One region of the Clostridium pabulibutyricum genome, then DNA from elsewhere that is predicted to be linked to it. Evidence: a T-box and tRNA genes for the amino acid it is inferred to sense, from the RefSeq annotation. Region 1 holds a T-box; the other holds one or more tRNA genes.

What was found. The T-box of region 1 lies ahead of ileS (isoleucine--tRNA ligase). A T-box ahead of a tRNA ligase gene usually reads a tRNA of that ligase, here a tRNA-Ile.
Region 2: it has a tRNA-Ile gene. The T-box ahead of ileS (isoleucine--tRNA ligase) is inferred to sense a tRNA for this amino acid. The anticodon was not compared.

What each region holds. Positions count from the first base shown of each region.
Region 1 is NZ_JBZAYZ010000009.1:98,022-102,565, reverse strand. It holds gene AC4CVH_RS10875 (MBL fold metallo-hydrolase) at 1-247, opposite strand, end outside; gene AC4CVH_RS10870 (N-acetylmuramoyl-L-alanine amidase) at 423-2,030, shown strand; T-box leader at 2,110-2,330, shown strand; gene ileS (isoleucine--tRNA ligase) at 2,385-4,544, shown strand, end outside.
Region 2 is NZ_JBZAYZ010000017.1:1,249-5,792, forward strand. It holds partial or broken rRNA gene AC4CVH_RS14235 (23S ribosomal RNA) at 1-1,453, shown strand, start outside; rRNA gene rrf (5S ribosomal RNA) at 1,516-1,632, shown strand; tRNA gene AC4CVH_RS14245 (tRNA-Ile) at 1,643-1,719, shown strand; tRNA gene AC4CVH_RS14250 (tRNA-Ala) at 1,723-1,798, shown strand; gene AC4CVH_RS14255 (HD domain-containing protein) at 1,914-2,372, shown strand; gene AC4CVH_RS14260 (transcription repressor NadR) at 2,462-2,977, shown strand; gene AC4CVH_RS14265 (UPF0182 family protein) at 3,029-4,544, shown strand, end outside.

The DNA.
Region 1 (4,544 bases):
GATAGGAAGGAATTCCTAAAATTGATGTATCTTTAAAGTTGAAGCAGCCAGTTTTATCGATTATATTTTCACAGGTTAGTTCGGAAGTATAGTCATGATCAAAATGATGATGGCTTATAGTTACTACATTGACTTTTTCGCGAAATACCTTGTAGCCGGTTGTATTGTCGAAGGGGTCCGTAAGAATTCTTGTACCACCCGAGGATTCAAGCAGGAAACTTGAATGACCGATATATGTTATTTTCATAGAAATCACCTCATATTTTTATAATATACAACTATTATATAACATATATTTGTGTTTGATTCTTATATATAGATTTATTGGGTATCAATTCAATAATGTTTATATTATAATATAATTTGTAATATTGAAGATTAATTTGTATATATGTGAAATATATAGAAAGAGAGGTGCTAAATTGAAGAAACCTATTTCATACAAACTGCTTTTCAGCATTGTTCTCATATTTTCATTTGTTATGTTTTTAAGGAATGGAGTGGTATATGCTGCGCAGAATTATGATGGCAGTACTATTGGAAAAGATGTTGAAGTAAATAAAGTGTGGAAAATAACTTTTAATAGAAGTTTGGACAAGTCTACTGTGAACAGTTCCAATATAATTGTTAAAGATTCTAACGGACAGGTGGTATCTGCCGGCTTGAATACTGAAAACAATGGATGTACGGTGAGTATAACTCCTCAAGTAAATTATGAGTATGGAAGGGATTATACAGTTGTAATTCGAGGAGGAATAAAAACCTCCGAGGGAATTGAGCTTGGCAGGGATGTTCAATTTAAGTTTTCAACAAAAAAATCTCCGGACAAAAGCACAAACGGCAAGTATACAGTCACGATTGATGCTTCTCACGGGGGACAGGACAGTGGATCATTGTCGGACTCAGGAGCAAAGGAAAAGGATGTAAATTTATCAGTTGCTTTGAAAACAGGTGAAATATTAAAGCAAAATGGTGTAAATGTGGTTTATACGAGGACAGAGGACAAGGCACTTGACGATAATGCAAGAGCGGATATATCGAACAAGTCCAATTCAAGTGAATTTGTAAGCATACATGCAAATTCTTATTCCAAGGACAAAAATGTTAAAGGAATAGAAACGTATTATTCTGCGCAGAACAAGTCGGATCAGTCCAAGGCAGAAGCAGAAAGCGTACAAAAACAGATTGTGAAATTTACAGGCTCTCAAGATAGGGGAATAAAGGAGGCTTCTGCTGAAAAGGAGGAAAAGTTCAGTAAAATAAATGCTCCTTCTATAATGGTGTATTTGGGTTTTATGACAAATCAAAGTGAGAGTGATGCGTTAAGCAGTTCTGATTTTCAAAATAAGAGTGCAAAAGGTATTGCACAGGGAATATTGATGTCTTTAAATCTTGCTTATGAGGATAAAGATGAAAATCAAAACAACGAAGGAGATACAAAGGTGCCTCCGAATTCGGGCAAAAATCCGACTGTTGTCATTGACCCGGGGCATGGCAGGGGCGATGATGTAGGTTCAAGCGGAAATGGATATCAGGAAGATGATGTAACTCTTGATGTAGCACTTAAAACAGGAGCAATACTTAAAAATAAAGGGGTAAATGTAGTTTATACAAGAACAACGGATGAGAGGAAAACCAGTTCAGCTACTGTAACTCAAAGTCTTCAAAAGAGATGTGATGTTGCAAATAACTCCGGGGCAAAATTTATGGTGTCAATACATACGAATGCGTTTGACTCAAGTTCTGCTGAAGGTACGGAAACATTGTACTATACAGGAAGCAGCGAGGGACAGAAACTGGCATCACTTATCCAGAAAAATATTGTAGGAGCTATTGGTACATATGACAGGGGACTAAAGGATGGAAGCTGGCTGTACATAACCAGAAATACAAAAATAACGACGGTACTTACAGAACCGGGATTCCTTACGAATTCAAAGGATGCTTCGATTCTAGGGAATGATTCCGGAAGACAGAAGACAGCTGCGGCGATTGCGAAGGCAATATGTACGGCACTTGGTATTTCATAAAAATTTATCAAATAATTTGACAATGAAAAATCTGTATAATATAATGATAAGGAAATTATATTATACAGATTTTTATTGGTGAAAAGCGTTGAAGAGGAAGAGTACTCAAGTAATTTTACTAAAAGAGAGCAAATGATTGGTGAAAATTTGCAGTGAAGCTTGGGGAATATCACCTGACAGCTAGAAGTCCGAATGTTTGATTAAGTAAGACTTTTCGTATTTTCTGCGTTAAAGATTTAATATATTTTCACGTGAATATTTATTCATAGGTGGTACAGCGAATTTAACTTCGTCCTATTTTTAGGATGGAGTTTTTTACTTTTAAGATATACGAATGAGGAAAGGAGTTAAGTTATGTACGACAAAATCGATAATTCCAAGAATTTTACTGACAGAGAAAAAGATATAATTGACTTTTGGAAAGAAAACAAAATTGTTGAAAAAAATTTTGAACTTAATAAAGATGGAGAGTATTTTACATTTTATGATGGTCCTCCAACAGCCAATGGAAACCCGCATATAGGTCATGTACTGACAAGAGTTATGAAGGATTTCATTATAAGATATAAAATTATGAAAGGTTATAATGTACTTAGAAAGGCTGGGTGGGATACACACGGACTTCCTGTAGAGCTTGAAGTTGAAAAGAGCCTTGGAATATCAGGAAAACCGCAAATTGAAAAATATGGAGTGGAAAAGTTTATAAAAAAGTGCAAGGATAGTGTATTCACATATATAAGTGAATGGAAGGAAATGTCCGACAGAATAGGATTCTGGGTGGATATGGATGATCCTTATGTTACATATCATAATGACTATATTGAATCAGAATGGTGGGCACTTAAGAAAATATGGGAAAAGGGACTTTTATACAAAGGGTACAAGGTAGTCCCATATTGCCCTAGATGTGGAACTGCACTTTCATCTCATGAGGTATCCCAGGGATATAAAGATGTAAAGGAAACTTCAGTATATGTAAAATTCAAACTGAAAGATTCTGATAAATACATGTTGGCGTGGACTACTACCCCATGGACCCTTCCAAATAACATGGCACTTGTTATAAACAAGAGCTATGACTACGTAGAAGTAGTAAACAAAGGGGAACATCTAATACTTGCGGAGGCGCTCCTTGGAAAACTCGAAGGGGAATATGAAGTCATAAGCAAATTCAAAGGAGAAAAGCTTCTCGGACTTTCCTATGAACCAATGTTTAATTTTGCAAAGTTCGAAGGAAAGGCACATTATGTTCTTCACGGCGATTATGTAACACTTACAGATGGAACGGGAATAGTTCATACTGCTCCGGCATTCGGTGAAGATGACAGCAATATATGTAAAAAGTATGATATACCTGTTGTAAATTCAGTGGATACTCAGGGAAAATACAAAGAAGAAGTTACACCTTGGAAAGGTCTTTTTGTAAAAGATGCAGACCCCAAGATAATAAAATACCTTGAAGAAAACAATATATTATATAAGTCTGAGAAATTTACTCATTCATATCCATTCTGCTGGAGATGTGATACTCCACTTTTGTATTATCCTAGGAGAACCTGGTTTATAAAAATGTCTGCAATGAGGGATAAACTTGTTGAGAATACAAACAATACGAATTGGTATCCTGACAATATAAGGACAGGAAGATTTGGAAAGTTTGTAGAAGGTGTTATAGACTGGAACCTAAGCCGTGAAAGATACTGGGGAACTCCCCTTCCAATATGGGAATGCGAATGCGGGCATAAAGAATGTATAGGAAGCATTGAGGAACTTAAGGAAAAAGGTATGAATGTACCTGAAAACATAGAACTGCACAAACCGTATATAGATGCTGTAAAAATAAAGTGTCCTCACTGCGGAAAAGAAATGAAGAGAGTGTCTGATGTAATAGATTGCTGGTTTGATTCAGGTTCCATGCCTTTTGCACAACATCATTATCCTTTCGAAAACAAGGATGTGTTTGAGCATAACTTTCCAGCACAATATATAACGGAGGCGGTTGATCAGACAAGAGGATGGTTCTATACGCTTATGGCGATATCCACTGTGCTATTTGATAAGAGTCCTTTTGAGAATTGCATGGTTCTTGGGCATGTGCTTGACAAACATGGTCTTAAGATGTCAAAACATAAGGGGAATGTACTTAGTCCATCAGTTGTGCTTAACAGTGAAGGAGCAGATGCAAGCAGATGGTATTTTTACACATCAAGTGCTCCATGGCTGCCTTCAAGGTTCTATGAAGAAGCAGTACAGGACAGTCAGAGAAAATTCCTTGGAACTTTGTGGAATATATATTCATTTTATGTTCTGTATGCTGAAATTGACAAATTTAATCCTCTTGAACACAAGAATTTTGTTTCCAGCAATGTAATGGATAAATGGATAATGTCGAGATTGAATTCACTTGTGAAGGAAACGGAAAATCATCTCGATCATTATGAAGTTACACAGGCGGCATTAAATATAGGAGATTTTGTTGATAGACTTTCAAACTGGTATGTAAGAGTGAACAGA
Region 2 (4,544 bases), on a different contig from region 1:
TTGACAGATGGGATGACGCAGAAGGATAGGATGTGCACACTGTTGGATGTGTGTCTAAGCACTGAGGCAGGTAGAGCTGGAAAATCCGCTCTATCAATGCTGGGGTGTTACAGGGATCCAATTTTGGAGAAGTATCCGATTTCACGCTGCCAAGAAAAGTCTCTATGGAGCAGGGCTGCGCCCGTACCGCAAACCGACACAGGTAGGTGAGGAGAGAATCCTAAGACCATCGGAAGAATTGTTGTTAAGGAACTAGGCAAATTAACTCCGTAACTTAGGGATAAGGAGTGCCCCGAAAGGGGCCGCAGAGAATAGGCTCAAGCAACTGTTTATCAAAAACACAGGTCTCTGCTAAAGCGAAAGCTGAAGTATAGGGGCTGACGCCTGCCCGGTGCTGGAAGGTTAAGGGGAATACTAAGCCGCAAGGCGAAGGTATGAACTTAAGCCCCAGTAAACGGCGGCCGTAACTATAACGGTCCTAAGGTAGCGAAATTCCTTGTCGGGTAAGTTCCGACCCGCACGAATGGCGTAATGATTTGAGCACTGTCTCGACAACAAATCCGGCGAAATTGTAGTGCAAGTGAAGATGCTTGCTACCCGCGATTGGACGGAAAGACCCCGTAGAGCTTTACTGCAGTTTAGCATTGAGTTTCGGTATTGTCTGTACAGGATAGGTGGGAGGCATGGAAACCAGGGCGCTAGCCTTGGCGGAGCCATCCTTGGGATACCACCCTGACAGTACTGGAATTCTAACCGGCGGCCATCACCTGGTCACGGGACATTGTTAGGCAGGCAGTTTGACTGGGGCGGTCGCCTCCAAAAGAGTAACGGAGGCGCCCAAAGGTTCCCTCAGAAGGGTCGGAAATCCTTCGAAGAGCGCAAAGGCATAAGGGAGCCTGACTGCGACACATACAGGTGGAGCAGGGACGAAAGTCGGGCTTAGTGATCCGGTGGTACCTCGTGGGAGGGCCATCGCTCAACGGATAAAAGCTACCTCGGGGATAACAGGCTGATCTCCCCCAAGAGTCCACATCGACGGGGAGGTTTGGCACCTCGATGTCGGCTCGTCGCATCCTGGGGCTGAAGTAGGTCCCAAGGGTTGGGCTGTTCGCCCATTAAAGCGGCACGCGAGCTGGGTTCAGAACGTCGTGAGACAGTTCGGTCCCTATCCGTCGCGGGCGCAGGAAATTTGAGAGGAGCTGTCCTTAGTACGAGAGGACCGGGATGGACTGACCTCTGGTGCACCAGTTGCTCCGCCAGGAGCACAGCTGGGTAGCTATGTCGGGAAGGGATAAACGCTGAAAGCATCTAAGTGTGAAGCCCACCTCAAGATTAGATTTCCCACAGCGTAAGCTGGTAAGACCCCTTGAAGAACACGAGGTTGATAGGTCAGAGGTGTAAGCATGGTGACATGTTAAGCTGACTGATACTAATAGGTCGAGGGCTTGACCAAATAAATTATGATACTGCTGTGCAATTTTCAGGGAATAGAATGATCCCTTGAAAACTACATAATCTGGCGGCAATGACGTGAAGGCAACACCCTTTCCCATTCCGAACAGGCAGGTTAAGCTTCATAGTGCCGAAAGTACTGCAGGGGAGGCCTTGTGGGAGGATAGGTAACCGCCAGGTAAAGTTTTATGGATCTTTAGCTCAGTTGGTTAGAGCAACCGGCTCATAACCGGTAGGTCTGGGGTTCGAGTCCCTGAAGGTCCACCATATGGGGGTATAGCTCAGCTGGGAGAGCATCTGCCTTGCACGCAGAGGGTCAAGAGTTCGAATCTCTTTATCTCCACCATTAAGAAGTGACTAATATATTTATTAGTCACTTCTTTTATTTTAATAATAAAAGAAGTGATGTACAATTGTTTTCATATAGAATAAGACAATTTTATTGGGATTTATTTTCTAAAATGACTGATGAGGATTTAAAATTTGCGCAGGAGGTTTTAAATTTAAATGAATTAGATTTGTTTAAAAAACTATCTATATCTGAACAAAAACATTCAGTAAGAGTTGCCTATGATGTGAGAAGAATTTGTCAAAGAGAAAAACTGGAAAGTGATGAACTTTTGAAAGCTGCTCTTTTGCATGATATAGGAAAAATATTTAAGAGGCTTAATATAATTGACAAATCTTTATTTGTTCTTTTTGATAAATTTTCATTCGGAAGTGTAAGAAAGCATTTTGCAGATGATTATAGAATATCAAAAATAAGCGTATTTTATAATCATCCTTCGCTTGGTGCTTGTATTTTAGGTAAAATAGGATGTAGCCCGCGTGTAATTTATCTTGTTAAGAATCATAGCAATAAAAATATTGAAGGTGATAGACAGCTTGATATACTTCAATACTGCGATAATACAAATTAATGGCAATTATATGGTAATTTTAATGCAGACTGTTTTGTCTTTTATGATATAATTGTATTTAGGCTATGTTTTTGAATTTGGAGGTAGATATGAATGCAATTCAAAGAAGAGATAATATAGAAAGTATACTTACAATTAGTACAAAACCTTATAAAGGTCATATTCTGGCAGAAAAGCTTGGAGTTACGAGACAGGTTATAGTAAGGGATATAGCTATTTTGAGAGCTGAGGGAAAAAATATAATAGCTACACCTGAAGGCTATCTTATACCAAAATCTCAAAGCAATAAAATAAAGCAGGTTATAGCAGTTTCTCACAAACCTGAGGAAATGGAAGATGAATTGCTTATAATAGTTAAGTTTGGTGCGGTAATTGAAGATGTTATAATAGAACATCCTATATATGGTGAAATTAAAGGTATGCTAATGATAAAATCACTTTATGATGTTAAGAATTTTATAAATAAAGTTAATGAAACTAAATCAGAACCTCTTCTGGTTTTAACAGGTGGCATACATCTGCATACAGTTTCTGCTGACAGCCTTTCTATTTTTGAGAATATAAAGCGTGAACTTGGATTGAAAAATTATTTAATATCCGATTAGAATACATTTATAGTATAATGTTTCAAATATATAAAAAAAGAGGTGAATTGTATGAAAAGAAAAAAAGTCATAAGCTTGACAGTATTGGTTGTTATATTGGCTGTTATATTTACATTCTTGAGCAGAATTGTTAATCTTATAGTCAATATTGAATGGTTTAGTGAAGTTAAATATCTTTCAGTTTACTTTACACAGATAAAAGCTATGTTGAAGCTTATGATACCTACTTTTATAATATGTTTTTTATGTATATGGTTCTATTATAAAAGTATTAAATTAAGTATAATGAAATATAGACGTGTTATTGAAGTGAATAAGAAAAAGGAAAATATTCAGAAAAAGATTGCTTTGTTTATTGATATTATAATATCGATTTTCGTTTCTTATGGATTTTCTTCAATATATTGGTATAGAATCTTGCAATTTACGAATTCAGTACCTTTTAATACCAAAGATCCTATTTTCCATCTTGATATATCTTTTTATGTATTTAGATTGCCACTTATCGAATCAATTTACAATGCTTTTGTAAGTCTTATTGTTTTTTTGATGGTACTTACCTTTCTTGTCTACATATTCTTGAATATAAAGGATAAGTTTCTTACAGGAGAGGATTTTAGAAAAAACTTTAAAAATGGATTCAGTGGAATTGACATAAAAAGTGGTATTACGAGATTCGCAGGCAAACAGCTTGCAGTTCTTGCTGCACTTATAATGCTCTGTGTTGCAGTTGGCTATGCTCTTAGAGCGATTAAACTGGTATATAGTACAAGAGGAGTTGCTTTCGGTGCAGGTTATACTGATATTCATGTAAGTCTTATCTTTTATGGAATAATATGTATAGTGTCAATAATATCTTCTATTGTTATATTTATAAATGTAATGAAGTTGAAGATAAAACCTATAGCTGCATCTATAGCTATAATTATAGTTCTTGTGGTAGCTGAAAATGTAATTGCAACAGTGATGCAAAACTTTGTTGTTAAATCCAACCAGAAGACATTTGAGCAGCCTTATATAAAAAATAATATTGATTATACAAGGAAAGCGTTTAATATTGAAAACGTAGATGCAGTTCCATTTGAAGTTAAAGATACGCTTACTCAAAACGATATAAAAAACAATATGGACACTATAAATAACATAAGAGTAAATTCATATGAACCTACTCTTGAGTTTTATAATCAAGTTCAGATTATAAGATATTACTATAATTTTAATAATATCGATATAGATAGATATAACATAAATAAAAAACTTACACAGGTATTTCTTGGTGCCAGAGAGATAAACAGCAGTTCTGTAGATCCACAAACATGGCAGAATAAACATCTTATTTATACACATGGATATGGAGCTGTAATGAATAAGGTTAACTCTGTAACATCTTCAGGACAGCCGAATTTTGTTATAAAGGATATGCCTCCTCAGAATTCAACAGATATAAAGATAGATGATCCAAGAATATATTATGGAGAAAATACGAAAGACTATGCAGTAGTTGATACGAAAATAAACGAATTTGATTATCCAAAAGGCAGTGACAATGCAACAAATAAATATGATG